Regions from separate parts of the Comamonas sp. FUJ_7 genome, predicted to be linked through region 3. Evidence: predicted binding sites of a transcription regulator. Region 3 holds the regulator's gene; each other region holds the start of a gene.
The links. Region 3 encodes FNR, which switches genes on or off when oxygen is low (the NO sensors DNR and NnrR bind a similar motif). Its sites were predicted from a motif close to TTGATNNNNATCAA; they were not measured.

Region 1 (10,016 bases), 670 kb from region 3:
ACGCGCCTGGCCACCAGTCTGGCTGCGCTGCGCGGCCAGCCCACGCCGGGGCTGGAGGAGATTAACGAGGCCATCGTCACCGTGGTCTGCATGGGCGAGACCGCGCCGCTCAAGCTCATAGACGACGAGCTGACAGTGGGCCATGTGCTGGGCAGCGTACCCGCCGATGTGCCCCAAGTGCCGCTGCAGCGCGATATCGAGCAGCAGCAAAAGTCGCTGCGCATGAAGCCCGAGGTAGCGGCCAAGCTGCTGGCGCTGGATTTGCGCAAGGACACGGATCTGGCACGCAGCCATTTTTTGCACCGCTTGCGCCTGCTGGGCATTGACTGGGGTACGCCCGCACAGGACGCCCAGCGCAACCGCGGCACCTTCCGCGAAAGCTGGCAGCTGCAGTGGCAGCCCGAGCTGGCCGTGCGCATCATCGAGGCCAGCGTGCACGGCGCAACCGTCTCCCAGGCCGCCACGGCCAAGCTGCGTGCCAGCCTGACACCCGAGACCGCGCTGCCCGAGATTGCGCAGGCCATTGATGATGCACTGCTGGCCAATCTGCCGCAGTTGGTCGAGGCCTTGATTGAAACTCTGGCCGAGCGCGCCGCCACCACGGGCGATGTGGCCCAGCTGTTGCAGGCCTTGCCGCCGCTGGCCAATGTCTATCGCTACGGCAGCGTGCGCCAGACCGACACGGCCCTGCTGGCCACGGTGATCGACTCGCTGGTGCTGCGCGCGGCCATTGGCCTGCCCGTGGCCTGCATGGCCATGGACGAAGACGCCGCAGCGGCCATGAAAATCAAGGTGCTGGCCGCCCACGAGGCGCTGCGCTTGCGCGGCACGGATGGCGAAGCCCAAGAGGCTGTGGACGCCTGGCGCGCCGCGCTGCGCAGTCTGGCCATGGGCGATGCGGCGGCAGCGCTGCTGCGCGGCATGGCCTGCCGTTTGCTGCTGGATGAACATCTGCTGGAAAGCGCCGAGGTCGTACGCCAGTTCAACCGCAACCTCTCACTGGGCGCCGCACCCATGGATGTGGCGGCATGGCTCGATGGATTCTTGAACAAGCAGGCCCTGGTGCTGCTGCATGACGAAACCATCTGGGGCGCGGTCGATGCCTGGCTCACTGGCTTGGGCGAGGTGCAGTTTGCGCAAATCCTGCCGCTGGTGCGCCGCAGCTTTTCGGACTTCAGCAAGCATGAGCGCCAAAGCCTGGGCGAGAAAGCCAAGCGTTCGCCCGTGACCGGTGCGGCGCAGACTGCGCCCGTGGCCAGTGGTGATGAAGCCGGGCTCTGGGACGAGCGTCGCGCCGCGCTGGCGCTGCCGGTGCTCAATGCACTTTTGGGCTTGAATCTGCCCCAAGCGCAGATGGAGCAAGCGCCAGCAGCTATTGATTTTGAATCTGCCGCAGCAAAGGTGGGATGATGAACGCGAAACTGAACACCGCTGACCAAGAGCAGGAAATGGCCGGACAGGAGCTGCAACCCACCTCGCGGCTGCAGCGCTGGCGCATGGTGCTGGGCAGTCCGGCCGATGCCAGCTGCGGCACCGTGGGCGGCCGCCTGCAGGAAATGGACCAGGCCCTGGCCGCACTCTATGAGGAAGACAGCAAGCTGGCCTCGCGCAAGGGTGGGCGTGGCAATTCTTCGCCATCGGTTTCGCGCTGGCTGGGCGATATCCGCAAATACTTTCCGAGCCAGGTCGTGCAGGTCATGCAGCGCGACGCGATGGAGCGGCTGAACCTGCGCGAGCTGCTGCTGCAGCCCGAGATGCTGGAGAGCGTGCAGCCCGATGTGCACCTGGTGGCGGACCTGATTTCGCTGGGCTCGGTGATTCCGCAGAACACCAAGGCCACGGCGGGGCTGGTGGTGCGCAAGGTGGTGGACGAGCTGATGAAAAAGCTCGAGGAGCCCATGCGCAGTGCGGTGGCCGGGGCGCTGGACCGCAGCCAGCGCAACCGACGCCCGCGCCATGCCGAGATTGACTGGAATCGCACCATCCGCGCCAATCTGCGCCACTGGCAGCCCGAGTACAAAACCATCGTGCCCGAGACGCTGATCGGCTATGGCCGCAAGGCCCGCCGCCCGCAGCGCGAGGTGATTCTGTGCATTGACCAGAGCGGGTCCATGGCCAACTCGGTCGTCTATTCCAGCATCTTTGGCGCGGTGATGGCCAGCCTGCCGGCCGTTTCCACCAAGCTGGTGGTGTTCGATACGGCCGTGGTGGATCTGACCGACAAGCTCGACGACCCGGTCGATGTGCTGTTTGGCGTGCAACTGGGCGGCGGCACCGACATCAACGGTGCGGTGGGTTACTGCCAAAGCCTCATCAGCGAGCCGCGCAACACGATTCTGGTGCTGATCTCCGACCTGTACGAGGGAGGGGTGGAAGCCGGCCTGCTGCGCCGTGCCAACGAGCTGGTGGAGTCCGGCGTGCAGATGATTGCGCTGCCCGCGCTCAGCGACGAGGGCGCACCGGCCTATGACGCGGCGCTGGCCGCCAAGCTGGCCGCCCTGGGCGTGCCCTCATTTGCCTGCACGCCCGATGCCTTCCCGCAGTTGATGGCCGCCGCTATCCGCCGTGATGATGTGGCCGCGTGGGCGGCGACGCAGGGTTTCAAGACCAGCAAGTAACTGGCCTCTCAAACCTCAGTCCGGCAATTCCACGCCAAGCTGGGCCAGCTTGGCGGCTGCCACATCGCGGCGGCGCGCAGCCTTGGCTGCTGTTTCGCTGACGGCGGCAATGGTCTTGGGGCCTTTTCCTGCAGCAGCTTTGACCAGCTCGGCTTTCTTGGCAGCTTCTGCGGCCAGGTTGCGGTAGCTGGCAATCAGTTCGGCGTGGGCAATGGCTTGGGTCACAGGGCGTCCGTTCAAAAAAGGCGCTCATTGTCGCTGTAAACGCTTCGGCAGCAAGTCTTACGGCGTGTGTGGGGCATTTTCTGTCGCTGATAGGACATGGTTTGCAGGCATGATGGCGGCCATTAAAACTAACTGGGGTGTGCGATGGCAGGTGCCGGACTTTTGATGTTGCTGGATGACATTACAGCTTTGCTGGATGACGTGGCGCTGATGACCAAAACGGCGGCCGGCAAAAGTACGGCGATTATGGATGATGTGGCCATGCAGACCAAGGTGGCCATGCAGAAGACGGCGGGCGTGCTGGGCGACGATCTGGCGCTCAATGCCGAGCAGGTCACAGGGGTCAAGGCGAATCGCGAGCTGCCTGTGGTGTGGGCCGTGGCCAAGGGCTCGCTGATGAACAAGGCTGTTTTGGTGCCGGCGGCCTTGCTGATCAGCGCTTTTGCTCCCTGGCTGATCACACCGCTGCTGATGATTGGTGGAGCCTTTCTGTGCTTTGAGGGTGTGGAGAAAATCCTGCATCTGTTTCACAAGAAAAATGCCCATAAAACCGAAGAAATCATTGTGGATGCTGAAGAAGCTACTCTCAAAGGCGTAGCGCCATCCTCGCTGCGTGCCGCGCGTGAAAAGCAGATGGATCCACTGGCCTATGAGCAGCAAAAGGTCAAGGGCGCTATCCGCACCGACTTCATCTTGTCTGCCGAAATCATGGCCATTGCTCTGGGAACTGTGGCGACCAAGCCCATCTGGGAGCAGGGTGCGGTGCTGGTGGCCGTGGCGCTGGCGATTACGGTGTTTGTCTATGGCCTGGTGGCGGGCATTGTGCGCATGGACGATGTGGGCGCCTGGCTGATGGCCAAGTCCAGCAATGCGGCCAAGGCCATGGGGCGTGGCCTGATTGCCTTCACACCCTGGCTGATGCGGGGCCTGTCCATTGTGGGAACGGCCGCCATGTTCATGGTGGGCGGCAGCCTGCTGGTGCATGGCATAGGCCCCATCGAGCACTGGGTGCAGACCGTGATTGCACCCATGGGCGGCGTGGTCGCAGCCCTGGGTCCGGTGCTGGTACATGTGGTGGTGGGAGCCATCATTGGCGCAGCCGTGGTGGTGTGTGTGGAGCTGTGGCAAAAGCTGCGCCCCGCAAAGGCTGCGCACTAAGTACGCTCTAACCAGCCCGGCTGGCATTAGCACTGCATGAGGGGTGCTGGCTTGCGCTGAATCAGAAACTGATTAGACGAATAGCGGTCGTGGCCAGGGTGCAACGATCGCTTTTTTCGTGGCGGCTCCTGAGGTGCACATTGATTTGGGACAAACCCGCAGACGGGGAGCTTTGTTTCAATCAAGGGCATAGGAAGTGCATAACGCTTCCCCAGATTACTTCAAGGAAAACCCATGAAAAAGACTTTGATCGCGATTGCCGCTGCTGCCAGCGCTTTGACTGCAGGTACAGCCTTTGCTCAATCCTTTGATGGCACCAGCCCCTGGCAGATCCGCGTGCGTGCTCTGCACCTGGACAGCGACAACGGTGGCGCTGCCGGTAATGCAGGTGTGAGCATCAACAACAAGTGGATGCCTGAAGTGGACGTGTCTTACTACTTCACGCCCAATATCGCCGCTGAGCTGATTCTGACCTACCCCCAAAAGCATGATGTGCGTCTGGGTGGCGAAAAGGTGGGTTCGCTCAAGCATCTGCCTCCCACCTTGCTGGCTCAGTACCACTTCACCAACTTCGGCGCCTTCAAGCCTTATGTGGGTGCTGGTGTGAACTACACGCGCTTCTCGAATGTGAACATTGCCGATGGTGCCGTGACCGTGAAGAAGAACAGCTTTGGCGGTGCGCTGCAGATTGGTTTTGACTACGCGCTGGACAAGAACTGGTCGCTGAACTTCGACGTCAAGAAGGTGTATCTGGGCACCAAGGTCACCGGCGCTGGTCTGGAGAATGCCAAGTTCAAGGTCGACCCATGGCTGGTCGGCGTGGGCGTGGGCTATCGCTTCTGATAGCTGCACGGCAAAGAGTGTGATCGCTTCTGGCCTTCTTCCCGGAAGTGATGCACGCACCGCAGGCTCTGTGGTGCAAGGAAGTCATCGGGGTGGTCTGCCTTAATGTCTTCCGAGGCTAGGGTGTATGTTTAGATCGGTACTCCGCAAGCGCGGGTACCGATTTTTTTATGCTGGGCGAAAGGGCGGGGTGGTGTTCCGCCCGCCCTTGGGGCTCGCCCAGATCAGGCGAGCCTGGCCGGGAGTCAGACCTTGTCCAGCGCCTGGTTCAGGTCTGCCAGCAGGTCGTCGATGTGCTCAATGCCCACGGACAGACGCACCATGCCTTCGGTCACGCCGGCCTTGGCCAGCTCGGCCGCGTCCAGCTGGCGGTGGGTGGTCGATGCTGGATGGGTGGCCAGCGACTTGGCATCGCCAATGTTCACGAGGCGGGTGAACAGCTGCAGCGCGTCCAGGAAACGTGCACCGGCTTCGCGACCGCCGTCGCCCTTGAGGCTGAACGACAAAATGCCCGAGGCACGGCCGCCCGACTGCTTTTGCACAATCGCGTGGTCGGGGTGGTCCTTCAGGCCTGCATAGCGCACCCATTCCACCTTGGGGTGGTTTTGCAGGGTTTCGGCAATTTTTTGCGAGTTCTCGCAAATGCGGTCCATGCGCAGGGCCAGGGTCTCGATGCCTTGCAGAATCTGGAAGGCATTTTGTGGCGAGATGGCGGCACCCATATTGCGCAGCGGCACCACGCGGGCGCGGCCGATGAAGGCAGCTGGGCCCAGGGCTTCGGTATAGACCACGCCGTGGTAGCTGACGTCCGGCTCGTTCAGGCGCTTGAAGCGCTCCTTGTGCTCCGCCCAAGGGAACTTGCCGCTGTCCACAATCGCGCCGCCCACGCTGGTGCCGTGGCCGCCCAGGTACTTGGTCAGCGAGTGCACGACGATGTCGGCGCCAAACTCGAAGGGGCGCAGCAGATAGGGCGAGGGCACGGTGTTGTCCACGATCAGCGGCACGCCGTGGGCGTGAGCCACATCGGCCAGCGCCTGAATGTCGGTCACGTTGCCCAGCGGGTTGCCGATGGATTCGATGAACACGGCCTTGGTCTTGGCATCGATCAGCTTGCCAAAGCTGGCCGGATCGCGCGGGTCGGCAAAGCGCACCTCAATGCCTTGCTGCGGGAAGGTGTGGGCGAACAGGTTGTAGGTGCCGCCATAGAGCGTGCTGGCGCTGATGATGTTGTCGCCGGCTTCGGCCAGTGTCTGAATCGCCGCGGTGATGGCGGCCATGCCCGATGCCACGGCCAGCGCGGCAATGCCGCCCTCCAGCGCCGCCACGCGCTTTTCCAGCACGTCGGTGGTGGGGTTCATGATGCGGGTGTAGATATTGCCCGGCACCTTCAAGTCAAACAGGTCGGCGCCATGCTGGGCGCTGTCGAACGCATAGGCCACCGTCTGGTAGATGGGGACGGCGCAGGATTTGGTGGTGGGGTCCGGGGAGTAGCCGGCATGAACGGCGAGGGTTTCAATGCGCATGAGCGTGTCTCTATATCGTTGGTGAAGGACGCAAGTGCCCGAGGCAGGGGGATGCCTCCGGCACTCTGAGCGACTGTGCATTATGAGGAAGACGCAGCGACCTGTGGGCAATGGCGATCCTGCGGCGGGGGCGAAGAGGTTGCCGAATTGCAAAAAAGGAGCGCCTGGCGCTTGCTAGTAGATGATTTCAGATCAAAAACTATCTGAAATCGATGTATTGCAAGCGTCATGCGCTCCCCTTTTAGGTGTGCCGCCTTGAGGGAGTGACCTGTGCACGGCGTGCGGGCGGTGCGGGAACTGTGCTTTCCCAGTCTGCCAAATGCGCATAAATCACGGCCGGGGCATGGGCGTCGTTGGCGGCATAGCGGCGCTGGGCAGGGCTGAGTTGCGTTGCGGCCCAGTTCGAAGTCGTCGTGCGCTTGGACTTGTGAAAACTTTTTTGCAACACCAAAGCGGCTGCGGCGCGCACCCCCACCGAGGAGCCGTAGCCCAGTCGCTTGAAGCGGCTGTCCAGATCCTGGATATTGACCAGCGGCGCGCCCAGGCGGCGCGGCAGCGAGTGCTTGTCGTTGTCCAACCCGAAACCGACTTTGCAGATATGGCCTGCGGCCAGCACCCAGCGTGACAGCTCCAGTGCCAGTGGCAGATGCAGCTGCAGCAACCAGGCCTGGCTCACGGTGGCGAGCTGAACCAGGTGTGGGCCGCTGTCGTGCTGGCCCACGTTGAAAAGGGGTTTGCTTTCTGTATCGAAGCCCAGCACGGGTTCTGCGCGCATGGCTTGCAAAGCCGCTTCAAGCTCGGCTTCGGTTTGCGGAATATGAATGGCATGTTCTGGCAATTCCAGAAACGGGGGGAGCAGAGCACTTTCGTCCTTGCTGGGAGCTTTCAGTCTGGGCATGGGAGTGATTACACATCAGCTTTGGGCTTGGGGCTGCCAACTCCGCCCTTGATTCCGCCCTCGATGCGTCGCTGTTTCGCCTAACCCTACCTCTTCGTGCTTCTTTGAGCCTCTTCAGGCTTGTGCATTGCCTGCGGTCTCACGCTTCGTCTCGAGTGAAAAGCGTTGGCTTGCGGGGCGCTCGCTCTTATCCCCAAAGGATGTGGGGCGGGCTGTGGGTAAACGCCGGAACAACTGCGCAAAGCCTTGATGGTCAAGGCTTTGCCGTCATTGCTTAAAAAGTGGGCAGTGCTTCAAGGGCTGTGCAGGGCTGAGCTGCGGCTGCCAAGCGGCTTACGCCTGGGCCTGTGGCGCCCAGGCGAAGATCGGGTCAGCGCGGTTGGCGATGATCTGGTTGCGGGCCTGCAGCAGCGGGTCCAGCATTTCGGGCTGAGGCACGATCCAGTACTCCCCCTTGTCAATGGCAGCAAACACGCGGTGGGCGAACTCATCGGGTGTCAGTCCTTTGGCATCAAGCATCTGCGTCATCATCCCGTGAAACTGGGTGGAGGCATCGGAGGGCTTTTCTCGGAAGATGGCAGTCTTGACTGGGCCGGGAGCGAGTAGCGAGACCTTGATCTCTGGGTTGATGGCGGCCAGTTCATTGGCCAGACTTTCGGTCAGCGCCACAACCGCAAACTTGGTCGCGGAGTAGGGCGCCATCAAGGGACTGGGCAAAAAGCCGCCCACCGATGCCGTGTTGATGATGCGCGCTGGCCGGTCTGCCTTGAGCAGGCGCGGCACAAAGGCGCGCAGGCCGTTGACGATGCCGTTGACATTGACTTGCCAGGCTTGCTGCCACTGGGCGTCGCTGATCTCCCAGCAGTTACCGGTGGATAGAACGCCTGCGTTGTTGAACAGAAGATCAACCTGACCGAAGGCTGCGTAGGCTTTGTCGGCCAGAGCATCCAGAGAGAGTTGCTGGGTCACATCGGTTACGACTGCCAGGGCTTTGGAGCCTAACTCTTGGGCGATTGCGTTGAGGCCGCCTGGGTCCCGGTCCGCTAATACGACCTGCATGCCGCGCGCGACAGCTTCTCTTGCCAGGCCGGCGCCGATGCCGCTGGCCGCACCGGTAATGACAGCTACTTTCATTGATAACCCATTGAAGTCGAGATGCTTTTTATTAAAGCATTCGATAAATGGCTCTGTTTCTCATGCAATCCCGATTGACATATTTTGGGGAGATCCACAGTGTCTTATCGTTTATTACATAAAAACCCTGTGTTGACATAAAAAATGGCGGGGCACAGTGCGTTCAAATGAATTAATGGTTAACCCGAGAGACTGCGAATACATTGTGATTTTGTAAAGAGGAAAATTCACAGTGATTCAATGGCCTGAATTCAGAAGAATGTCGATTACGCGAAGTAATAGCGTTTTGAACATGTATTGGGGTTTTGATGAATTCTGCAATTCAAAAAATGGCGGGTCTTGATGGCAAGCGAATTCTGATCACGGGTGGTGCATCCGGCATTGGGCTGGCAAGTGCAAAGGTGGCGGCCGCCAGCGGGGCACAGGTGATCTGTGCGGACTTGCAGCAGACCCAGGAGCTGCCTGCAGGCTGCCAGTTTCAGCCAATGGATGTCGCTTGCTGGGAGCAAGTGCAGCAGGGTGTTGAAGCGGTGATTGGCCGCTATGGCCAGATCGATGGTCTGGTGGCGTCCGCAGGCATTTCGCGGGTCGGAGACCTGGAGGGTATGACGCTGCAGGAGTGGGAGCAGGTGCTGCAGGTCAACCTTACCGGCAGCATGCATGCAGCCCGTGCAGTGGCTGCCCATATGAAGCAGCGCAAGCAAGGCTCCATCGTGGCCATCGCCAGCATCAACGGCATGCTGGGCAATCCCAGCAATCTGGCCTATTGCGCTTCCAAAGGGGCTGTGATTCAACTGGTGCGCAGTCTGGCGGCAGATTTCGGGCCGCACGGTGTGCGCGTCAATGCCATCAGCCCTGGATTGATCGAGACACCGATGACGGCAGGTCTGGATCAGAGTCCTGCGTTCAACGGCTTTGTCCAGCAGCATTTGCTCAAGCGGCAAGGGCAGGCTTGCGAGGTCGGTAATGCAGTGGCATTTCTTCTCTCGGATATGGCTTCGTTTATAAGTGGCGTCAATTTACCGGTGGATGATGGATTTTCTGCGGCCAAAGTCATTGAAATGTATTGAGGAGATTTAAATCATGAAATATGACGTCATCGTGATTGGGTGTGGAATGTCGGGTATTTTGGCCGCCATTCATCTGAAAGAATCAGGAAAGAAGTTTATTGTTCTGGAGAAGGCGAAAACCCTGGGGGGAACCTGGCGAGATAATACCTATCCAGGATTAACCTGCGATGTTCCTTCGCATGCATATACCTATTCTTTTGAACCGAATCCCGAGTGGTCTCGCGTGCTTCCGCCGGGCGGGGAAATTCAGCAGTATTTCCAGATGGTTTATGAAAAATATGGAATTGCAGATTTTGTCCGTTTCAATACCGAGATTACGCAGGCGCAATGGCAGGGCGATGCCTGGAGTTTGGAAGACCAGCACGGCAATCTCTTTCAGGGGCGGGTTGTAGTGGCCGCTACGGGTGTGCTGCACCACCCCAATTACCCGGAGATCAAAGGGCTGAAAGATTTTGAGGGGGCCACGATTCACAGCGCGCGCTGGGATCATCAGGTGCCGCTGGAGGGAAAGAAGATTGCTGTCATTGGGACGGGGTCCACGGGCGTG
Region 2 (10,016 bases), on a different contig from region 3:
CACTTCGCGATCGTGACTCCTCTCGCTCACAGGCAGTGCGCGCGACCCTGGAGTTGCTGGCCTCCATGCGTTTTGCCATCTCACTGCTGACGGTGATTTGTATCGCATCGGTCATTGGCACGGTGCTCAAACAGCATGAGCCTCTGGTCAATTACGTCAACCAGTTCGGCCCGTTCTGGGCGCAGCTGTTTCTGGCGCTTAAGCTCAATGCGGTCTATAGCGCCTGGTGGTTTTTGCTGATTCTGGCGTTTCTGGTGGTCAGCACCGGCCTGTGTGTGGCACGCCACGCACCTAAATATCTGGCAGATATCCGCACCTACAAGGAAAACATTCGCGAGCAAAGCCTCAAGGCTTTTGGCCATCGTGCCGAGGCCGATGTACCCGGTACCACCGAAGAAGCGGCCAAGCGCATTGGCCAGCAACTGGCCTCGGGTGGCTGGAAGGTCAAGCTGCAGCAGCGCGACACGGCTGCAGGCCCCGGTACCGGCTGGATGCTGGCAGCCAAGGCTGGTGCGGCCAACAAGCTGGGCTATATCGCGGCGCACACGGCCATCATTTTGATCTGCCTGGGTGGCTTGTTCGACGGTGACTTGATCGTGCGCGCCCAGATGCTGCTGGGTGGTAAGACGCCATACACCGGCGGCGGCATGATTTCCGAAGTGGCGCCCGAACACAGGCTGTCGCCCAAGAACCCCACCTTCCGCGGCAACCTCATGGTCTCCGAAGGTACGCAGTCGGGTACTGCCATCCTGGCGCAATCGGACGGCATCTTGCTGCAAGAGTTGCCATTTTCGGTAGAGCTGAAGAAGTTCATCGTGGAGTACTACTCCACCGGCATGCCCAAGCTGTTTGCCAGCGAGGTCGTGATCCATGACCGTGAAACCGGCGAAAAGCTGGAAAAGCGCATCGAGGTCAACCATCCGGCCAGCTACAAGGGCATTGAAATCTATCAATCCAGCTTTGATGATGGTGGCTCCAGCGTCAAGCTGCATGCCGTGCCCATGGACGGCATCTCCCAGCCTTTCGATGTAGAAGGCGTGATCGGCAACTCCACCGAATTCGTACGCAAGCTGGCCGATGGCTCACAAGACAAGGTCACGCTGGAATACACGGCACTGCGCACCATCAACGTGGAAAACTTTGGCGGCCAGGGCAAAGATGGCAGCACCGATGTGCGCAAGGTGGATCTGAAGCAGGCCATTGGAGACCGCCTGGGCGCGGGCCACAAGACGACCGAGACCAAGGATTTGCGCAATATCGGCCCCAGCGTGGGCTACAAGCTGCGTGATGCCTCGGGTCAGGCGCGCGAATTCCAGAACTACATGGTGCCTGTGGATACAGGCGAAGGTCAGCCGGTCTTCCTGCTCGGCGTGCGTGAAAACCAGGCCGATGAGATGCGCTATCTGCGTGTGCCTGCCGACCCTGAGGGCACGATGAATACATTCTTGCAGGTGCGTCAGGCCATGCAAAATGCCACCCTGGCCGAAAAGGCCGCGCGTGCTTATGTGCAGCGGGCGGTTGATGTCTCCAAGCCCGAGCTGGCCGAGCCGCTGACCCAGTCCGCCCTGAAGGCGCTGGAGTTGTTTGCCGGCAAGGACAGCAAGATCAAGGGCCCCGATGGCCGCCAGCTTGGCGGTCTGCAAGCCATTTCGGACTTCATGGACAGTAATGTGCCCGAGGCCGAGCGTGAACGTGCGGGCGAGGTGCTGGTGCGCATTCTCAATGGCGTGCTGTTTGAGCTGACCCAGCAAGTGCGCCAGCAGGCTGGCCTCAAGCCATTGGACAATGACGAAAAGACCCAGGCCTTCATGACGCAGTCGGTTTTCTCGCTCAGCGATGCGCAGTTCTATCCTGCACCTGTGGTCTTCATGCTGCAGGATTTCACGCAGGTGCAGGCCAGCGTTTTCCAGGTGGCGCGTGCCCCTGGCAAGAACATTGTTTACCTGGGTTGCCTCTTCCTGATCATTGGCGTGTTTGCCATGCTGTACGTGCGTGACCGCCGTATCTGGATCTGGCTGACACCCGCCAACGGTGCAAGCCATGCGAACATGGCCTTGTCCACCAACCGCAAGACCATGGATGGTGACCGCGAATTCACCATGCTGGCTGATAAGCTGATTGGGGCAAAACCCTTGCAAAAGAAGACTCCCGGAGGTTCTGTATGAACACCGCAACCACGACAATGACTCTGAACGAAGGCTATTTCGCCCGCCGCAACTGGTTTGACTGGTTGTTTGCGGTCGTGGTGGCTGTAGGCCTGGGCTTTGCGCTGCAGCGCTACGCCGCCTATATGGACGTGTATGAGAAGGGCATCTTGCTCGCCTCCATTCCCGCCATGATCTGGCTGGGCTGGTTCTGGCGTCCGCTGGCCGTGCTGATGCTGGCGGTGGCCGGCTTCTCTCTCATGGCTGTGGGCCTGTATCAGGGGGCAGATGGTGGCGATCTGGCCCGCTCGGAAACGGTCTTCGGCCTCAAATTCTTCCTCTCCAGCCAGTCCGCCATTCTGTGGATGAGCATGGTGTTCTTCATCAGCACCGCCTTCTATTGGGTGGGCGTGTTTGCCAAGAGCGAGAACTCCGTCATGTCGCTGCTGGGCTCTCGCCTGGCGTGGCTGGCCGTGGGTCTGGCGCTGGTGGGCACCATGGTGCGCTGGTACGAGAGCTATCTGCTGGGCCCGGACATTGGACACATCCCCGTCAGCAACCTCTACGAAGTGTTCGTGATGTTTTGCTGGATGACGGCGCTGTTCTACCTGTATTACGAGCAGCATTACGACACGCGTGCGCTGGGCGGCTTTGTGATGTTGGTGGTCAGCGCGGCCGTCGGCTTTTTGCTCTGGTACACGCTGGTGCGTCAGGCCCATGAAATTCAGCCCCTGGTGCCAGCCCTCAAGAGCTGGTGGATGAAGCTGCACGTGCCCGCCAACTTCATTGGCTACGGCACGTTTGCCCTGTCGGCCATGGTGGCTTTTGCCTACCTGATCAAGCAGCAGGCGACCGAGACCAAGTGGTACAAGCTGGCTCCCCTGTGGCTGCTGGGCGTGGTGCTGTGCTTTGAGCCCATCGTCTTTCGCAAGGGTGCGACCGAAAACGGTGGCAGCTACTGGATGGTGTACTTCGGCATCTCGGCGCTGATCGTGGCCGGCATTTTGCTCGCCCGCAAGCGCATTGCTGCCCGTCTGCCCTCGTTCGAAATTCTGGATGACGTGATGTACAAGGCCATTGCCGTGGGCTTTGCCTTCTTCACCATTGCCACCGTGCTGGGCGCGCTGTGGGCGGCCGAAGCCTGGGGCGGCTACTGGAGCTGGGACCCCAAGGAAACCTGGGCGCTGATCGTCTGGCTCAACTACGCGGCCTGGCTGCACATGCGACTCATGAAGGGTCTGCGCGGCACGGTGTCCGCATGGTGGGCGCTGGTCGGCCTGGCTGTCACCACCTTTGCCTTCCTGGGCGTGAACATGTTCCTCTCGGGTCTGCATAGCTACGGCGAGCTGTAAACCTCGAATCAAACACTCTCATAAAAGGAGCTGTTTGCGCTGGTTGGAGAAGGATTTCAAGCTAAAACAGGCTTGAAATGCTTTGATACCAAGCGCAAGCAGCTCCTTTTTTATTTGCATGTGCTCAGGAACTTTGCTGGCGCAGGACGTTTCCAAATGGCAATACGCTTGACCGTCTCATCCAGAAAAGCACAAGGTACGCATATGCTGATACGCCCTAACCACCAAGGCTTTGAGCACCCGCTGAGCAGCGAGATCACGCCGCAGGCCCAGTATCTGCAGCGCCGAGCCTTTATGCAGACTCTGGCCATGGGGGCGGCAGGTGCCACATTGGCCAGCTGGGCCGGGCGCGATGCGCTGGCGGCGGCCGATCGCGTGCATTTGCCCGCGCTCAAAGGCGCGGCCAGCAAGGTGGCGGGTGCCATGACCATGGAGGCGGTGACCAGCTACAAGGATGTCACCGGCTACAACAACTACTACGAGTTTGGCCTGGACAAGGACGAGCCTGCACGCAATGCCCACACACTCAAGACTAGGCCCTGGACGGTGCGCATTGAAGGGCTGGTGCAAAAGCCGCAGACACTGGACATCGACAGCCTGCTCAAGCTCGCGCCCATGGAGGAGCGCATCTACCGCCTGCGTTGCGTGGAGGGCTGGTCCATGGTCATCCCGTGGGTGGGCTATTCGCTGTCCGAGCTGCTGAAAAAGGTGCAGCCGCTGGGCAGCGCCAAGTATGTGGAATTCGTCACCCTGGCCGACAAATCGCAGATGCCGGGGCTGCGCAGCGGCGTGCTGGACTGGCCCTATACCGAAGGCCTGCGGCTGGACGAGGCCATGCACCCGCTGACGCTGCTGGCCTTTGGCATGTATGGCGAGGTTCTGCCCAACCAGAACGGTGCGCCGCTGCGTCTGGTCGTGCCGTGGAAATATGGCTTCAAAAGCGCCAAGTCGCTGGTGGCGATTCGCCTGACGGACAAGGAGCCCGGAACGGCCTGGAACAAGGCGGCGCGTAATGAGTACGGCTTTTACTCCAATGTTAACCCCGAGGTCGACCACCCGCGCTGGAGTCAGGCGACGGAGCGTCGCATTGGTGAAGGAGGGCTGTTTGCCAAAAAGCGCAAGACGCTGCTGTTCAACGGCTATGGCGATCAGGTGGCGCAGCTGTATGCAGGCATGGATTTGAAGAAGTTCTACTGATGCAGGCTGGGTTGCAAAAGCTGCTGTTGCTGCCTTGGGCCAAGCCGCTAGTCTTCACGCTATGCCTGCTGCCCTGTGCCTGGCTGTTCTATGCGGCGTTTACCGATGGGCTGGGCGCCAATCCTGCCGAGGCCTTGCTGCGCAGTACCGGTGACTGGACGCTGCGCTTTCTGTGCATCGTGCTGGCGGTGACGCCGCTGCGCCAGATCACAGGCTGGAATCTGCTGGCGCGCTATCGCCGCATGCTGGGCCTGTATGTCTTTTTCTACGCCTGTCTGCACCTGCTTTGCTATGCATGGTTTGACATGGGGCTGGACTGGGGCGATATCTGGGCCGATATCCCCAAGCGTCCGTTCATTCTGGTGGGCTTTCTGGCCTGGGCCATCTTGCTGGTGCTGGCGGCGAGCTCGCCCAAAGCCGTGCTCAAGGGTCTGGGGGGCAAGCGCTGGCAGTGGTTGCACCGTGCAGTCTATGCCGTGGCGCCCCTGGCACTGCTGCATTTTTTCTGGATGCGAGCTGGCAAGAACAACTTTGCCGAAGTGGCCATTTATGCAGCCATTCTGGCTACCTTGCTTGGCTGGCGTGCAGTGCGTGCTATCAAAAAGTAATTAGCTGACCGCTTGCAGTGGGGCTCGCACCTGGCGCGAAACCGGGTCGATCTCAGCAGAAGGCAGCTGATAAGCGCGCTGATCGAAGAGGTCGATGCCGCACTGCAAGCCTTCCAGCCAGTTGAAGAGATCCGTAATGGCCTGCTTGCCCATGATGGGGGCGCCATGCTGGGGCACGATCATGTCAATCGGAAGCTGACGCGCCATCTGCACCCACAGACGCAGAATCTTGTTGGACACCATGTAGCGACGGTGAAAGCCTTCCATGCGTGCGATATGCGGCATGAGATCGGTGACGGGCTTTTGCGCTTCGGCACCGGTAGTCAGAGAAACGCCCAGGTCGCCTGTAAACAGAATCTTGCTGATGGGGTCGTAGAAGTGAAAGTTGCCCTCGGCATGCAGAAAGTGCGCTGGCAGCAGCACCAGCTCGGTCTTGCCCAGCGGCAGGCGCCCGCCAGAGTCGGGCACGCCAATGACGCGGTTTTCGGTCTTGCCGACCTTGGTGAAATGCGGCGCAAAGCGCTCCCAGATGCGCGAGATCACCAGTTGGGCGCGCGTGCTGGTCATCCAGCGATCCAGCGAAGCAATGATGTCCGGGTCCGCATGCGAGGCCACGACATAGGCCAGCTTTTGCGGCGGGAAATGCCGTGACATGCCCATGAACAGTTCGTTGAAAGCCAGGTTGCCACCTGGATCGATGATGGCCCCCGTGCCGTTGTCCACAATCAGGAACTGGTTGGCCTGAATGGCCTGACCGTCCTCTTCGATGAGGTCGGAGAACATCAGGCAGGCATGGGTTTTGTCGCGGTAGAGCTCAATGGACATGGCGGTTTGCCAAAGGACAAGATGCCGCCACTCTAGGGTTGAATCCAGTGCTGCGTGTTGATGTTTATCAAGTCTCAGGGCTTGTCATCAGGCTCGATGCTGGTGTTCTCCTCCGTCAAGGAGGGTGTGGGGGCCGCAGGCTTGAGGGTGCCCGATGGCGTGCTGGAGATGCCAAGAGATTCAGGCAAGGTTGCCCGATTTTGCGCGGCAGGATCGGTAGGCAGATAGAGCGGACCTTTTTGTCCGCAGGCGGAAAGGACAGCGAGGGACGCCGCACAAGCCGCAAGGGCAATGCTCCTGACTAGAATTTGGTTGGCTTTCAACATGGGCAAATTGTAATGACTGACCTTGAATATCTGGATCGCGCTGACCAACTTCTGCTGGCCGTGGAGCAATGCTGTGACCGTATCAACGATGAAACCGATGCGGACATTGATGCACAGCGCGTAGGTGGCATGGTGACGCTGGTGTTTGCAAACCGCAGCCAGATTGTGATCAACCAGCAAAAGCCTCTGCATGAAATCTGGCTGGCTGCCAAGGCGGGTGGTTTTCACTATCGCTTTGACGAAGAAAAAAAGGCCTGGATGGATACCAAGGGGGCTGGTGAGTTCTTCGCAAACCTGACGCAGTATGCGAGTGAGCAAGGTGGCATTGCACTGGAGTTTAAGGCCCTGGCCTGAGTCTTCCGAATGCTGAAACAAAAAAGCCTGCCTCGATGAGAGGCAGGCTTTTTTGTTGCGTTAGTTGCGGAATAGGTCCAGGATCCGGCTTCGCTCTTCGGCTGCAGGTGCGGGCGTGCCACCGGGCAACGGGGCTCCTTCATCCGTGTTAACGCTTTCCATACCCAGGCTGGAGACGCCGCCGTTGCGGGCATTTTCTTCGTAGTACCAGTCACCTCCCATATTGACCACGCCAGGAGGGGCCTGCACTTCGGCCACAGGTACGCCCTTGAGAGCGTGCTGCATGAAGCTGATCCAGATGGGCAGGCTCAGGCCGCCACCGGTCTCGCGTGAGCCCAGGTTGCGGGGAGTGTCGTAGCCAATCCAGGAGACGGCAGCCAAAGTGGGTTGATAGCCGGTGAACCAGGCGTCCACAGAATCATTGGTAGTGCCGGTTTTGCCATACAGATCAGGTCGCTTGAGCGTTGCCTGGGCACGCGCAGCGGTGCCCACGCGGGCGACATCGTTGAGCAAGGTGCCCGTCAAGAAGGCGTTGCGCTCGGGGATGGCCTGGGGCAGCTCTTTGACGGGGGGGGGGGTGAATTCGGAAAGCACGCGACCCTTGTGGTCGGTCACTCGGGCAATCAGCCATGGGTTGACGCGGTGCCCGCCATTGGCAAATACCGAGTAGGCACCAGCCATCTGCAGTGGTGTAACCGAACCTGCGCCCAGTGCCATGGTCAGGTAGGCAGGCTGCTTGGCGGCCTCAAAGCCAAAGCGGGTGACCCACTCCTGGCCGACTTTGGGGCCTATGGCCTGCAGCAAGCGGATGGAGATCATGTTCTTGGACTTGTTCAAGCCCGTGCGCATGGTCATGGGGCCGTCGTAGCGGCTATCGTAATTCTTGGGCTCCCATGGCTGACCGCCTGTGGTGGCTGCGCTGAAGAAGATCGGCGCGTCATTGATCAAGGTGGAAGGAGAGAAACCATGCTCCAGCGCAGCAGAGTAGATGAAAGGTTTGAAGCTGGAACCCGGCTGGCGCCATGCCTGTGTGACGTGGTTGAACTTGTTCTTTTCAAAGTCAAAGCCGCCAACCAGTGCGCGAATGGCGCCTGTTTGGGTGGACATGGCCACAAATGCGCCCTCAACTTCGGGCAACTGAGTAATCTCCCAAGCGCCCTTGGCTGTCTTGACGGCGCGAATCACGGCACCTGGGCGAATCTTGGTGTTGGGCGGCGCCTTGGGGCTGAGACCAGACTCGGCTGGCTTGAGGTTTGCCCCGGTGATCTCGAACTGGGTGCCATCCGCACGTGCAGCCACAATTTTGCGAGGTGAGGCCTCAAGCACCACAGCAGCAATCACGTCCCCATTGTCGGGGTGGTTGGCCAGCACATCGTCAATGGCATCTTCCAGGTCTTGAGCGTTGCTAGGCAGGTTGATGAACTTTTCAGGGCCGCGGTACTTCTGGCGCCGTTCATAGTTCATGATGCCTTCGCGCAGCGCCTTGTAAGCGGCCTCTTGCTCGCCTGCATTCAGGGTGGTGTAGACATTCAGTCCCCGGGTATAGGCGTCATTACCATACTGGGCAAAGATCAGCTGGCGGGCCATCTCGGCCACATATTCCGCATGGATACGGGTGGAGTTGGAAGCCGTGCGCAGCTTCAGGGGCTCTTCCTTGGCCTGCTTTGCTTGCTCTGCGGTGATGAAGCCGTTCTCTTCCATACGCTCAATGATGTAGAGCTGACGGATGCGGGCGCGCTTGGGGTTACTGATCGGGTTGTATGCGGAAGGAGCCTTGGGAAGGCCGGCCAGCATGGCGGCTTCTGCAACCGTGATGTCTTTGAGTGGGTGGCCGAAATAGGCTTCACTTGCCGCTGCAAAGCCGTAAGCACGGTTGCCCAGGAAAATCTGGTTCATGTAGATCTCGAGGATCTGCTCCTTGGTGAGCAGGTGCTCAAGTTTGAAGGTCAGCAGGATTTCGTAGATTTTGCGGGTGTAGGTCTTCTCGGAAGACAGGTACACGTTACGAGCCACCTGCATGGTAATGGTTGAGGCTCCCTGGCTTTTCACCTTGCCCAGATTGGCGAGAGCCGCGCGCAGCATGCCCTTGTAGTCCACGCCGCCATGTTCGAAAAAGCGAGTGTCTTCGATGGCCAGAACCGCATCGGTCATGACCTTGGGAATCTCACTGATAGGGGTCAGAGTACGGCGCTCTTCACCAAACTCACCCAGAAGAGCTCCTTCGCTGGAGTAAACACGCAGTGGAAGCTTGGGGCGATAGTCCGCAAGCTCAGAGACATCCGGTAGGTTGGGATAGGCCATGGCCAAGGCAACGGCCACGGCCAGCATGATAGCGAGGGTGCCGGCGACAGCAAGACCGATTAGCCAGAAGATGGAGCGGGGCAGCCAGTGCATGCGTTTTTTGGAAGCTTGAGAGCCAGGAGCTTGAGCCTGGTGAGCAGAATGTTCTGGTGGCGGCATGTCGCAGTATTTGCAAGGGATGGGGCATTATAAAAAGCGCCCCCCGGAAAGCATCTCGATAGCAGTGCGCAGTGCGCAGTGCGCATACGAAGTGAATCCTAAAGCACGTGGCAAGCTGGCTCTGGTGTTGGGGATGTTCTGCTTTGTGTTTGACGTTACACAAGGTTGTCTTTTTTTGACCACGAAATTTGTCCCAAAGCACTGCAGCAAAGCATGTGCTGCTATGGCTTGCTGCTAGGATTCCCCTGTATTGCTAGCTTTTGTTTCTATTTTTACAACCTAGGGGGGGCACGTTGATTGCTCTGAGTTCTTTATTCAGCCGTCAGCCTGCGCCTTTGCTTGGCATTGATGTCAGCTCATCCAGTGTGAAACTGGTGGAGTTGTCTAAGAGCAAATCTGGCGAGTGGCAACTTGAGCGTTGTGCGATTGAGCCCTTGGAGAAGGGCTGGATCAGCGACGGCAATATCGAAAAATTCGATGAGGTGGCCGAAGCTGTACGCCGCTTGGTCAAGAAAAGCGGCACGCGCACCAAGCAAGTGGCCATGGCCTTGCCGGCAGCCGCTGTGATTACCAAAAAAATCACACTGCCTGCAGGATTGACGGAACTGGAAATGGAGGTCCAGGTCGAGTCCGAAGCCAATCAGTACATTCCATTTTCTTTGGATGAGGTAAGTCTTGATTTTTGCGTGATCGGGCCTTCACTTGTTGCACCCGGTGATGTCGATGTGCTGATTGCCGCATCGCGCAAAG
Region 3 (10,016 bases):
CCGAGGTGGTGGGACTGCAGCCTCAGGGAGGTCATTGATGGACATTTTGTATGTACTGATTCCGCTCTCGGTAGTGCTGGTCATGGCCATTGTGGCTGCCCTGTGGTGGGCTGTTTACCGAGGTCAGTTTGAGAGCGTGGAACAAGAGGGTGAGCGCATTCTTCGCGACGATTGATGTGGCTCAACGAGTCCGATAAGAAACCAATGAACACTTTGCAAGAAATCTAAGAGGTGCCCGATGGAAGCAACAAATAACAATGCTGTCTATTACGACGACACCGTCGTCAGACAGTTCTCTATCATGGCCGTGGTATGGGGGGTGGTAGGTATGGCGGTGGGCGTGTTTATCGCGTCCCAGCTGGCCTGGCCGGAACTCAACTTCGGTATTCCATGGCTGAGCTACGGGCGCCTGCGTCCGCTGCACACGAATGCCGTGATTTTTGCCTTTGGTGGCTCGGCTCTGTTCGCCACCAGCTACTACGTGGTGCAGCGCACCTGCCAGACCAAGCTGTTCATGCCCAAGCTGGCCAGCTTGACGTTCTGGGCCTGGCAACTGGTTATCGTCGGCGCAGCGATCAGCCTGCCCATGGGTTACACCCAGGGCAAGGAATATGCTGAGCTGGAGTGGCCTCTGGACATTCTGATTGCCGTGACCTGGGTGTCCTATGCAATCGTGTTCTTCGGTACCATCGGTATCCGCAAGGTCAAGCACATCTACGTGGCCAACTGGTTCTTCGGCGCCTTCATTCTGGCCGTGGCCCTGCTGCACATCGTCAACAACGTCTCCAGCCCCGCTGGCTGGATGAAGAGCTACTCGGCCTACGCCGGTGTGCAGGACGCCATGGTTCAGTGGTGGTACGGTCACAACGCCGTGGGCTTCTTCCTGACCGCTGGCTTCCTGGGCATGATGTATTACTTCATCCCCAAGCAGGCTGGTCGCCCCGTCTACTCGTATCGCCTGTCGATCGTGCACTTCTGGGCGCTGATCTTCACGTACATGTGGGCCGGCCCTCACCACCTGCACTACACGGCACTGCCTGACTGGACACAGTCCGTGGGCATGGTGTTCTCGCTGATCCTGCTGGCTCCCAGCTGGGGCGGCATGATCAACGGCATCATGACGCTGTCGGGTGCATGGCACAAACTGCGTGACGACCCCATCCTGCGCTTCCTGATCGTGTCCCTGTCGTTCTACGGCATGTCCACTTTCGAAGGCCCCATGATGGCCATCAAGACGGTGAACGCACTGTCTCACTACACCGACTGGACCGTGGGTCACGTTCACTCCGGCGCTCTGGGCTGGGTGGGTCTGATCACCATGGGTTCTCTGTACTACCTGATTCCCCGTCTGTTTGGCCGCGAGAAGATGCATTCCGTGCCCGCGATCGAGCTGCACTTCTGGATGGCCACCATCGGTATCGTGCTGTACATCGCCGCAATGTGGATTGCCGGCGTGATGCAGGGCCTGATGTGGCGCGCAGTCAACCCCGATGGCACGCTGACTTACACCTTCGTGGAAAGCGTGAAGGCGACCTATCCCTTCTACGTGATCCGTGTCACCGGTGGCCTGCTGTATCTGGGCGGCATGATGGTCATGGCCTGGAACACCTGGAAGACAGCCATGGCTGGCCGTTCCGTGAAGGTGGCTGTGCCTGCAGCGGTGGCGCACGCCTGAGCATTGAGGAGCAAAAGCAATGTCTGATCAAAATAACGCAGCTCCCAAGAGCTTTTCCCACGAGAAGATCGAGACCAGCAATTTCTTGCTGATCGCGCTGACACTGTTTGTGCTGACCATTGGTGGTCTGGTGGAAATCGTGCCTTTGTTCTTCCAGAAGTCCACGACCGAAGCCGTGGCGGGCCTCAAGCCCTACACACCGCTGCAGCTGATGGGCCGCGACGTCTATCTGCGCGAAGGTTGCTACAACTGCCACTCGCAGATGATTCGCCCCTTCCGCGCCGAGACCATGCGCTACGGCCACTACTCGGTTGCCGGTGAGTTCGTGTACGACCACCCCTTCCAGTGGGGCTCCAAGCGTACCGGTCCTGACCTGCACCGTGTGGGCGGCAAGTACAGCGACGAATGGCATCGCATTCACCTGAACAACCCGCGTGACGTGGTACCCGAGTCCAACATGCCTGCTTACCCCTGGCTGGAAACCAACAAGGTGGACGACACGGCTGTGGCAACGCGCATGACGGCGCTGCGCCGCGTGGGCGTGCCCTACACCGATGAGGAAATCGCTGGTGCTCAGGCCGACGTCAAGGACAAGACCGAGATGGAGGCTGTGATCGCCTATCTGCAGGTCCTGGGCCGCGCTGTCAAATAAGAGAAAGAGGGCTGGAAATGGATATCACCACCATGCGTATCGTGGCCACGCTGGCATCGCTGGCGTGTTTCGTGGGCATCTGGTGGTGGGCGTATGCCCGCCGCAACCAGGCCCGTTTTGACGAGGCAGCTCAGGTTCCATTCCTGGAAGACTGAGTCTGATCACCACAACGAGAACATCCCATGAGCGATTTCATTAACAATTTCTGGTCGGTGTACGTCGCGGCGATTACGCTGATCGGCATCTTCGGCTGCTTGCTGCTGCTGATTCTGGTGGCCCGCAAGAAGGTGGTCTCCGCTGGCGACAACACCACGGGCCACGTCTGGGACGAAGACCTGCGCGAACTCAACAACCCCATGCCCAAGTGGTGGATGGGTCTGTTTGTGATCACCGTGGTCTTTGGTCTGGCCTATCTGGCAGCCTACCCAGGCCTGGGCGGTTTCGGCGGCAAGCTGAACTGGAGCCAGACCGGTGCCTACGAGAAGGAAATGGCCAAGGCCAAGGCGGATCTGGAGCCCATGTACGCCAAGTTCACCAGCATGCCCACCGAAGAAATGGCCAAGGATCCCCAGGCCATGGCTATTGGCGAGCGTCTGTTCATGAACAACTGCGCTCAGTGCCACGGTTCTGACGCACGCGGCAGCAAGAGCTTCCCCAACCTGGCAGACGGTGACTGGCTGCATGGCGGCACTCCTGACAAGATCAAGGAAACCATCACCAACGGTCGCATCGGCGTCATGCCTCCCATGGCTGCTGCCGTGGGCACGGCTGATGATGTGCGCAACGTGGCCCACTATGTGCTGAGCCTGTCTGGCAGCCCTCACGATGCCGTCAAGGCTTCGCAAGGCAAGTCCAAGTTCGTGGCCTGCGCAGCCTGCCACGGCATGGATGGCAAGGGCAACACCGCCATGGGGGCTCCCAACCTGACCGATGACATCTGGCTGCACGGCTGGGGTGAGGCGGCCATCGTCAACATCGTCAACAATGGCAAGATGAACGAGATGCCTGCCCAGAAGGAAAAGCTGACCGAGGCGCAAATCGCCGTGCTGGCTTCCTATGTCTGGAGTCTCTCGAATACGCAAGACGCCAAGTAATGTGTAGATCAAAGGCGGTGCTCAGGCACCGCCTTTTTCACATTTCAATTTTCAGTAATTACAAAAAAATTAAGGAACTGTGATGCCGTGCGACCAAGGGAAACCTCGCAAAGTCATCCCGATCACCCCTGAGCCTCATGCAAACGGCCCGGAGATGGTGCCCATGTTTGCCTCCGAGCAAAAGGTGTACTCGCGGGCGATCAGTGGCGTGTTTTCACGTTGGCGCTGGGCCATGGTGTTCCTGACCCAGATTGTCTTCTACGGCCTGCCCTGGCTGCAGTGGGGTGAGCGCCAGATGGTGCTGTTCGATCTGGGTGCGCGCCGCTTTTACCTGTTTGGCCTGGTGCTGTACCCGCAGGACTTCATCTATCTGACGGGCTTGCTCATCATTAGTGCGCTGGGGCTGTTCCTGTTCACCGCCGTGGCCGGGCGGTTATGGTGCGGCTTTTCCTGCCCGCAGACCGTGTACACCGAGATCTTCATGTGGATCGAGAACAAGGTCGAAGGGGACCGAAGTGCTCGCATGCGCATCGACAAGAGCGGCTGGACTTTCGAGAAGATCTGGAAGAAGTCGCTCAAGCAGTTTCTCTGGATTGCGCTGTCTGTCTGGACCGGCTTTACCTTCGTGGGCTATTTTGTGCCCATTCGCGAGCTGGGCGGCGAGCTGATGGCGCTGCAGGGCAGCTGGCAGATTTTCTGGGTGCTGTTCTATGGCTTCGCCACCTATGGCAACGCCGGCTATATGCGCGAGCAGGTCTGCAAGTACATGTGCCCCTATGCACGCTTTCAGAGTGCCATGTTCGACAAGGACACCATGATCGTCAGCTACGACGCTGAGCGTGGTGAAAATCGTGGCCCTCGCAAGAAGGATGTGGATTACAAGGCGCAAGGCCTGGGTGACTGCATTGACTGCAAGCTGTGCGTGCAGGTCTGCCCTGTGGGTATCGATATCCGCAAGGGGCTGCAGTACGAATGCATTGGCTGTGGTCTTTGCATCGACGCCTGCAACTCCGTGATGGACAAGATGGAGTATCCGCGCGGCCTGATCCGCCTGACCACGCAGAACGCCGTGGCCAAGGCCTGGAAACATGCGCAGGTGATTCGCCGCATCTTCCGTCCGCGTGTGCTGATTTATTCGGCAGTGCTGCTGGGCCTGAGTGGTGCCATGATCGCCAGCCTGGTGCTGCGCGAGCCGCTCAAGGTGGATGTGATTCGTGACCGCGCCGCTCTCTCGCGTATTGTGGCGGGCGGCAAGCTGGAGAACGTCTACCGCCTGCAGATCATGAATGCCACGGAAACCGAGCAGCGTTACCGTATCACTGCGGTAGGACTGGAAAACCTGGAAGTGGCTTCTGATCAGGAGGTGACGGTAGGCCCGGCCGAGACACGCGGCATTGCCGTGCGACTGCAGATTCCTTATGGTTCCGCAGACTCCGGCTCGCACACCGTGTATTTCAATGTGGATGCAGTGACCGCAGGAGCCGGGCGCATTTCAGAGAAAACCGTGTTCCTGGTGCCGCGCTAACTTTCTCGGAACCGGCCTTTCGCCTGCATGACGGAGGTCGGACAAGGACATCGCCAATCGGCAACAATTTGCGCAGTCCTGCTGCCTTAAGCAGCGGGCCTGCCAGAATTTCGAAAAAAGGTTTCAACATGTCGGCAGCACAAGCCAAACCCCTGCAAACGGGCAAAATCATTCACCCCGAGGACGGCAAACCCTGGTGGAAGTTTGCCCATGTCTGGCTGGTCATTGCAGGCCCCGTGATCGTGGTGATTGCGGGCTTTGTCACCGCCTATATTGCCATGAGCAAGCCTGATCCCGTAATCGATCCTGACTACTATCGTCATGGCATCGAGATCAATCAGCGCCTGAGCGAGACGGAAAAAAACATGGCTCCCGCCATTACAGGGCGCAACCATGCGGCAACCCCAGCCAAGGACCATCCGCTGGATCGCTGAGTCCTTTCACATCTTTTCCATGAGGCCGCTTTTGCGGCCTTTTTTCATGGAATTTCAAAAATGTGAGCTGAAAGCGCTTTCCCTGCCGTCATTTCAAAGAAATTTAGACTTGATTTCTAAGCAGGATGAGCGCTATTAGCTCATGAAAAAGGAGTAATACGGGTTTCCCGCCACGGTGCATGCCCGAAGTTCTATATGGAAATGTTAAATGGCCCGTGCAAAATGAAGGCTATCCCGCAAACCCAGGAGACTCACTATGGATGCTCGACGCTGGATGTGGATTGTCTGGCCGGCCTTTCTGGCGGCGGCAATCATGGAGATGGTGGTTTTTGCCTTTGTTGACCCGCTGGACGTGCACTGGCTGGGGGCTCCGCTGGACTGGTCGCGCAGTGCTGTCTATACCTTGGCATTCTTTGCCTTCTGGGGTGTGACGCTGGCTGGAGGGCTGATGACGGTCATGCTGGGCCGCTCTGTCAGTGAACTCAACGCAGGCATCGTCTCCGAGCCTTTGTCCGAATAAAGAACCCAGAAAAAAGCCCGCTGATGCGGGCTTTGGGGTGAATGCAGCTGAGTCTGTGGCCTCAGTTATGACACTGCTGGCTGTTGACGATGCGCTTGAGTGCCTCGGTATCCAGAATGCGCAGATGGCGCTGCTTGACTTCGACGATGCCTTCTTCGGCAAACTTGGAAAAGGTGCGGCTCACCGTCTCCAGCTTGAGGCCCAGGTAGCTGCCGATCTCCTCACGCGTCATGCGCAGCACCAGCTCCGACTTGGAGAAGCCGCGGGCTGACAGACGCTGCACCAGATTCAGCACAAAGGCGGCCAGGCGCTCTTCGGCGCGCATGCTGCCCAGCAGCAGCATCACACCATGCTCGCGCACGATTTCGCGGCTCATGACCTTGTGCACGTGGTTTTGCAGGGCAGTGACCTCGCGCGAGAGCTGTTCGAGCTTGTCAAAGGGCATCACGCAGACTTCGGCGTCTTCAAGTGCCACGGCGTCACAGGTGTGGTGGTCGTTGACGATGCCGTCAAGGCCGATGATTTCACCTGCCATCTGAAAGCCGGTGACTTGGTCACGGCCATCTTCGGTGGCGACACTGGTCTTGAAGAATCCAGTGCGAATGGCATACAGCGAGGTGAACTCTTCGCCATTGCGAAACAGCAGTCCGCCACGCTTGACCTTGCGGCGCGTGGCCACAATTTCGTCAATGCGCTCCATTTGTTCATCGTCCAGGCCCATGGGCATGCACAGTTCACGCAGATTGCAGTTGGAGCAGGATGCTTTGATGGTCTGAAGATTCATGGGCTTTCAGCAGCGGCACTGACAGACACTGAGTGATAGTCGCGCCGGTCATTGACCTCGTGGTTTGTAATGAGATGGATCAAATTGTCGCAGCACTTGCCTCTTGCTCTCTTGATTTTCATCAAGGACAGGGGCATTGCCTTGGGGCACATTGCCAGTATTCGTTTTTAAACATGCGCTTTTTGGCATCCGAGGCAGGAGATTCATCGCAAAATATGTTGTGACTCCTTGCTTTCATCGGGTGTGAGCACTACCTGGCACCTAGTTATGACCGCAGTCACGCCTGAGTTGCTGAGCCGTTTCGATATTCCCGGCCCACGCTACACATCGTTCCCAACAGCTGACCGTTTTGTTGAGGCTTTTGGTGCAGATGACTATATTTTGGCTCTGAAGCAGCGCAAAACGCATTCCGGCACACGTGCCTTGCCACTGTCCGTCTATGTACATGTGCCCTTCTGTGAGTCACTGTGTTACTACTGTGCCTGCAACAAGATCGTCACCAAGCACCACGAGAAGGCGGGTGAGTACCTCAGCTATTTGGAGCGTGAGCTGGCCATGCATACCGAGCATTGCGGCAAGGGGCAATTGGTCAGTCAGGTGCATCTTGGTGGTGGTACGCCCACCTTTTTCAGTGATGCTCAACTGAAGCAGCTCATGGGCTTGATGCAAGAGCACTTCAAGCTGGACCCTGCGGGTGAGTACTCGATCGAGGTCGATCCGCGCACGGTGAGCAATGAGCGATTGCAAGCTTTGCGAGACATGGGTTTCAATCGCCTCAGCTTTGGTGTTCAAGACTTCGATCCTGTCGTACAGAAGGCTGTGCATCGCGAGCAGCCAGCCGAACAAGTGTTTGCCTTGGTGGCGGAAGCTCGCCGTCTGGGCTTTGTTTCCATTAATGTGGACTTGATCTACGGCTTGCCCAAACAGACGCCAGAGTCCTTTGCGCGCACGCTGCAGCAGGTCAACGAGCTGCGCCCCGATCGCATTGCGCTGTATGCCTATGCGCATCTGCCTGAGCGCTTCAAACCCCAGCGTCGTATCGAGTCTGCTGATCTGCCCATGGGGCAGGACAAGCTGAACATGCTCTCCGGAGCCATCGATGCCTTCATGGCAGGTGGCTATGTTTATGTGGGAATGGACCACTTTGCCTTACCCGATGACTCGCTGGCCATTGCCAAGCGCCAGGGGCGTCTACATCGCAACTTCCAGGGCTACAGCACGCAGCCGGATTGTGACTTGATTGCGCTGGGGGTCTCGGCCATTGGCAAGGTCGGAGCGACCTATAGCCAGAACGTCAAGACGCTGGAAGAGTATTACGACGCCATTGATGGCGATGCCCTGCCTGTGCAGCGAGGCCTGGCCTTGTCGCGCGATGATCTGGTGCGCCGCGCCGTGATCATGTCCATCATGTGCCAGGGCTCGGTGCTGTATGAGCCGATGGAGCAGGCTTGGCTGATCAATTTCCGTGAATACTTCGCTGCAGAAGTGGAGGCGCTGGAAGAGATGCAGCGCAACGGTCTGCTGGAGATATCGGAAGAGGGCTTCAAGGTGACGGGACTGGGATGGTTTTTTGTGCGTGGAGTAGCCATGCTGTTTGACCGATATTTGCAGGCAGACAGGAACCGCGCACGCTTTTCGCGCATCATCTAGCGCATGTTGTTTTCGCTGGTCTGGACTGCTTTGATCATGGGGCTCGTTGGCGGGCCCCATTGTCTTGTTATGTGTGCTGCGCCTTGCAGTGTTGTGGTCGGTGGCAAAGCCGCCAGCGAAGAGAAGGTAGTTGCCGTGCGTGGCCTGCAAAGTCGTCAATGGCTTCGCACTGCGTTGTTCCATATGGGAAGAATTTCTGGCTATGCGCTGCTTGGCGGAATTGCGGCCGTGGCCATGGAGAGTCTGTCCTGGGTGACAAGCCAGACGACGGCGTTGCAAAAGCTTTGGACTTTGATGCATGTAGCAGTCATGGCTTGGGGACTTGCCATGGTGGTGCAGGCGCGTCAGCCAGCATGGCTGGAGCGCGCGGGACGCTCTGTCTGGGCTCGGGTTCAGCCCTGGGTTACGGCGCCGGGCGGTAGTCTGGCTGCAGGCTTTGTCTGGGCGCTGATGCCTTGCGGATTGCTCTATTCGGCGGTGTTGGTGGCGGCTTTGAGTGGCGGTGCCTGGCAAGGCGCTTTGTCCATGGCTGCTTTTGCCGTAGGGGGCGCGGTGTGGCTGTTGGCAGGACCTTGGTTGTGGCAGCTGGGGCAGTCAAGAATCAATGCCGTGCGTGCCCAATGGGGAACCAGAATCGCAGGTTTGATGCTGATTGGCGTAGCAAGCTGGGCACTTTGGATGGATCTGGTTTACAAGCCCAGCCTTTGGTGCCGATAAGAAGGGTGAAGCAGGGGTCCGCAGCGTTGTTTGCATCCCAACAGGCCTTAGTCTGATGCGATGAACCCTGGAACTGCGGAATAATGTCTCATCTTGTGTATAGCGCCCAAAGTGAACCGTTTTGTTGCTATTGATATAGGACAGCTGCGTATTGGCATGCACGTCCACCTGGAGACTGGCTGGCTGAGGCATCCGTTTCCCGTGAACAGCTTCAAAGTTGTGACGCAAGAGCAGTTGAATGCGATTCAAACTCTGGGGCTCTCTGCCGTACAGGTTGACTTGTCTAAGAGCGATGCCACTGACTTGGAGTCAGGCGCAAAGCTAGAGTCTGCAGAGGTGCCATGTCTTGGCGTGGATGCTTGGCGAAAAAATATCTTGACCACACAGTCTCGGTATCTGGGCGCCATCTCGATATTTGATGATATTCAGGCCTTGCTGCTGGACAGTCCTGCAAAAGCCAGAGAAGTGACAGACGTACTGATCGCTCAGCAGGTGGTCGATTTGGCACAGGACAGGGATTTGAGCCTGCACCTTCTTGCAGATGCAGGCGGTGCAACGCATAGCATCCATGGTGTGAATGTGGCTGTGCTGAGCTTGTTGCTGGGAAAGACGCTGGGCTTGCGCGGGCAGGCATTGCAAGACTTGGGTACGGCAGCTTTGCTGCATGACATGGGCAAGTCGGGCTTGAATATCGCTGCATCAGCGAATGCCTTGAATCAAAGCGACGATGTCACCCTGCTGAGAGAGACAGGGTATGCCTGTCATGTGGGCGAGTCAGTGTCGTTGGCTCTGTCGATGGGCTATTCGCCTGCAGTGACGACTGCCATTGCCCAGCACCATGAGTGGGCCGATGGTTCTGGCTTTCCATTGGCATTGTTGGCTGCTGATATGGAGCTGGCAGGGCAAATTCTGGCGCTGAGCAATAATTTCGAACGCCTTTGTAGCTTGCCCATCCATGGCTTTGA

Region 1: AC2I9W_RS03525 (OmpW/AlkL family protein) is a predicted target of FNR. The motif match lies at 4,142-4,155, and genes of this name have one in related genera.
Region 2: AC2I9W_RS07920 (oxygen-binding di-iron domain-containing protein) is a predicted target of FNR. The motif match lies at 6,184-6,197, and genes of this name have one in related genera.

The regions. Positions count from the first base shown of each region.
Region 1 covers NZ_JBXXZI010000001.1:782,189-792,204, reverse strand. Annotated here, with positions in the region: gene AC2I9W_RS03545 (DUF5682 family protein) at 1-1,410, shown strand, start outside; gene AC2I9W_RS03540 (VWA domain-containing protein) at 1,410-2,618, shown strand; gene AC2I9W_RS03535 (hypothetical protein) at 2,634-2,843, opposite strand; gene AC2I9W_RS03530 (DUF808 domain-containing protein) at 2,988-4,001, shown strand; gene AC2I9W_RS03525 (OmpW/AlkL family protein) at 4,236-4,844, shown strand; gene AC2I9W_RS03520 (O-acetylhomoserine aminocarboxypropyltransferase/cysteine synthase family protein) at 5,090-6,367, opposite strand; gene AC2I9W_RS03515 (3'-5' exonuclease) at 6,609-7,265, opposite strand; gene AC2I9W_RS03510 (SDR family NAD(P)-dependent oxidoreductase) at 7,599-8,399, opposite strand; gene AC2I9W_RS03505 (SDR family NAD(P)-dependent oxidoreductase) at 8,708-9,469, shown strand; gene AC2I9W_RS03500 (flavin-containing monooxygenase) at 9,483-10,016, shown strand, end outside.
Region 2 covers NZ_JBXXZI010000004.1:164,588-174,603, reverse strand. Annotated here, with positions in the region: gene AC2I9W_RS07940 (cytochrome c biogenesis protein ResB) at 1-2,165, shown strand, start outside; gene ccsB (c-type cytochrome biogenesis protein CcsB) at 2,162-3,496, shown strand; gene msrP (protein-methionine-sulfoxide reductase catalytic subunit MsrP) at 3,701-4,693, shown strand; gene AC2I9W_RS07925 (protein-methionine-sulfoxide reductase heme-binding subunit MsrQ) at 4,705-5,301, shown strand; gene AC2I9W_RS07920 (oxygen-binding di-iron domain-containing protein) at 5,302-6,126, opposite strand; partial or broken gene AC2I9W_RS07915 (LPS translocon maturation chaperone LptM) at 6,375-6,452, opposite strand; gene cyaY (iron donor protein CyaY) at 6,465-6,806, shown strand; gene AC2I9W_RS07905 (penicillin-binding protein 1A) at 6,867-9,200, opposite strand; gene AC2I9W_RS07900 (pilus assembly protein PilM) at 9,560-10,016, shown strand, end outside.
Region 3 covers NZ_JBXXZI010000001.1:117,040-127,055, forward strand. Annotated here, with positions in the region: gene AC2I9W_RS00560 (heavy metal translocating P-type ATPase) at 1-38, shown strand, start outside; gene ccoS (cbb3-type cytochrome oxidase assembly protein CcoS) at 38-175, shown strand; gene ccoN (cytochrome-c oxidase, cbb3-type subunit I) at 239-1,675, shown strand; gene ccoO (cytochrome-c oxidase, cbb3-type subunit II) at 1,695-2,327, shown strand; gene AC2I9W_RS00580 (cbb3-type cytochrome oxidase subunit 3) at 2,345-2,482, shown strand; gene ccoP (cytochrome-c oxidase, cbb3-type subunit III) at 2,510-3,421, shown strand; gene ccoG (cytochrome c oxidase accessory protein CcoG) at 3,504-4,946, shown strand; gene AC2I9W_RS00595 (FixH family protein) at 5,075-5,380, shown strand; gene AC2I9W_RS00600 (hypothetical protein) at 5,637-5,900, shown strand; gene fnr (fumarate/nitrate reduction transcriptional regulator Fnr) at 5,962-6,684, opposite strand; gene hemN (oxygen-independent coproporphyrinogen III oxidase) at 6,952-8,334, shown strand; gene AC2I9W_RS00615 (sulfite exporter TauE/SafE family protein) at 8,338-9,051, shown strand; partial or broken gene AC2I9W_RS00620 (DUF3391 domain-containing protein) at 9,163-9,360, shown strand; gene AC2I9W_RS00625 (HD-GYP domain-containing protein) at 9,427-10,016, shown strand, end outside.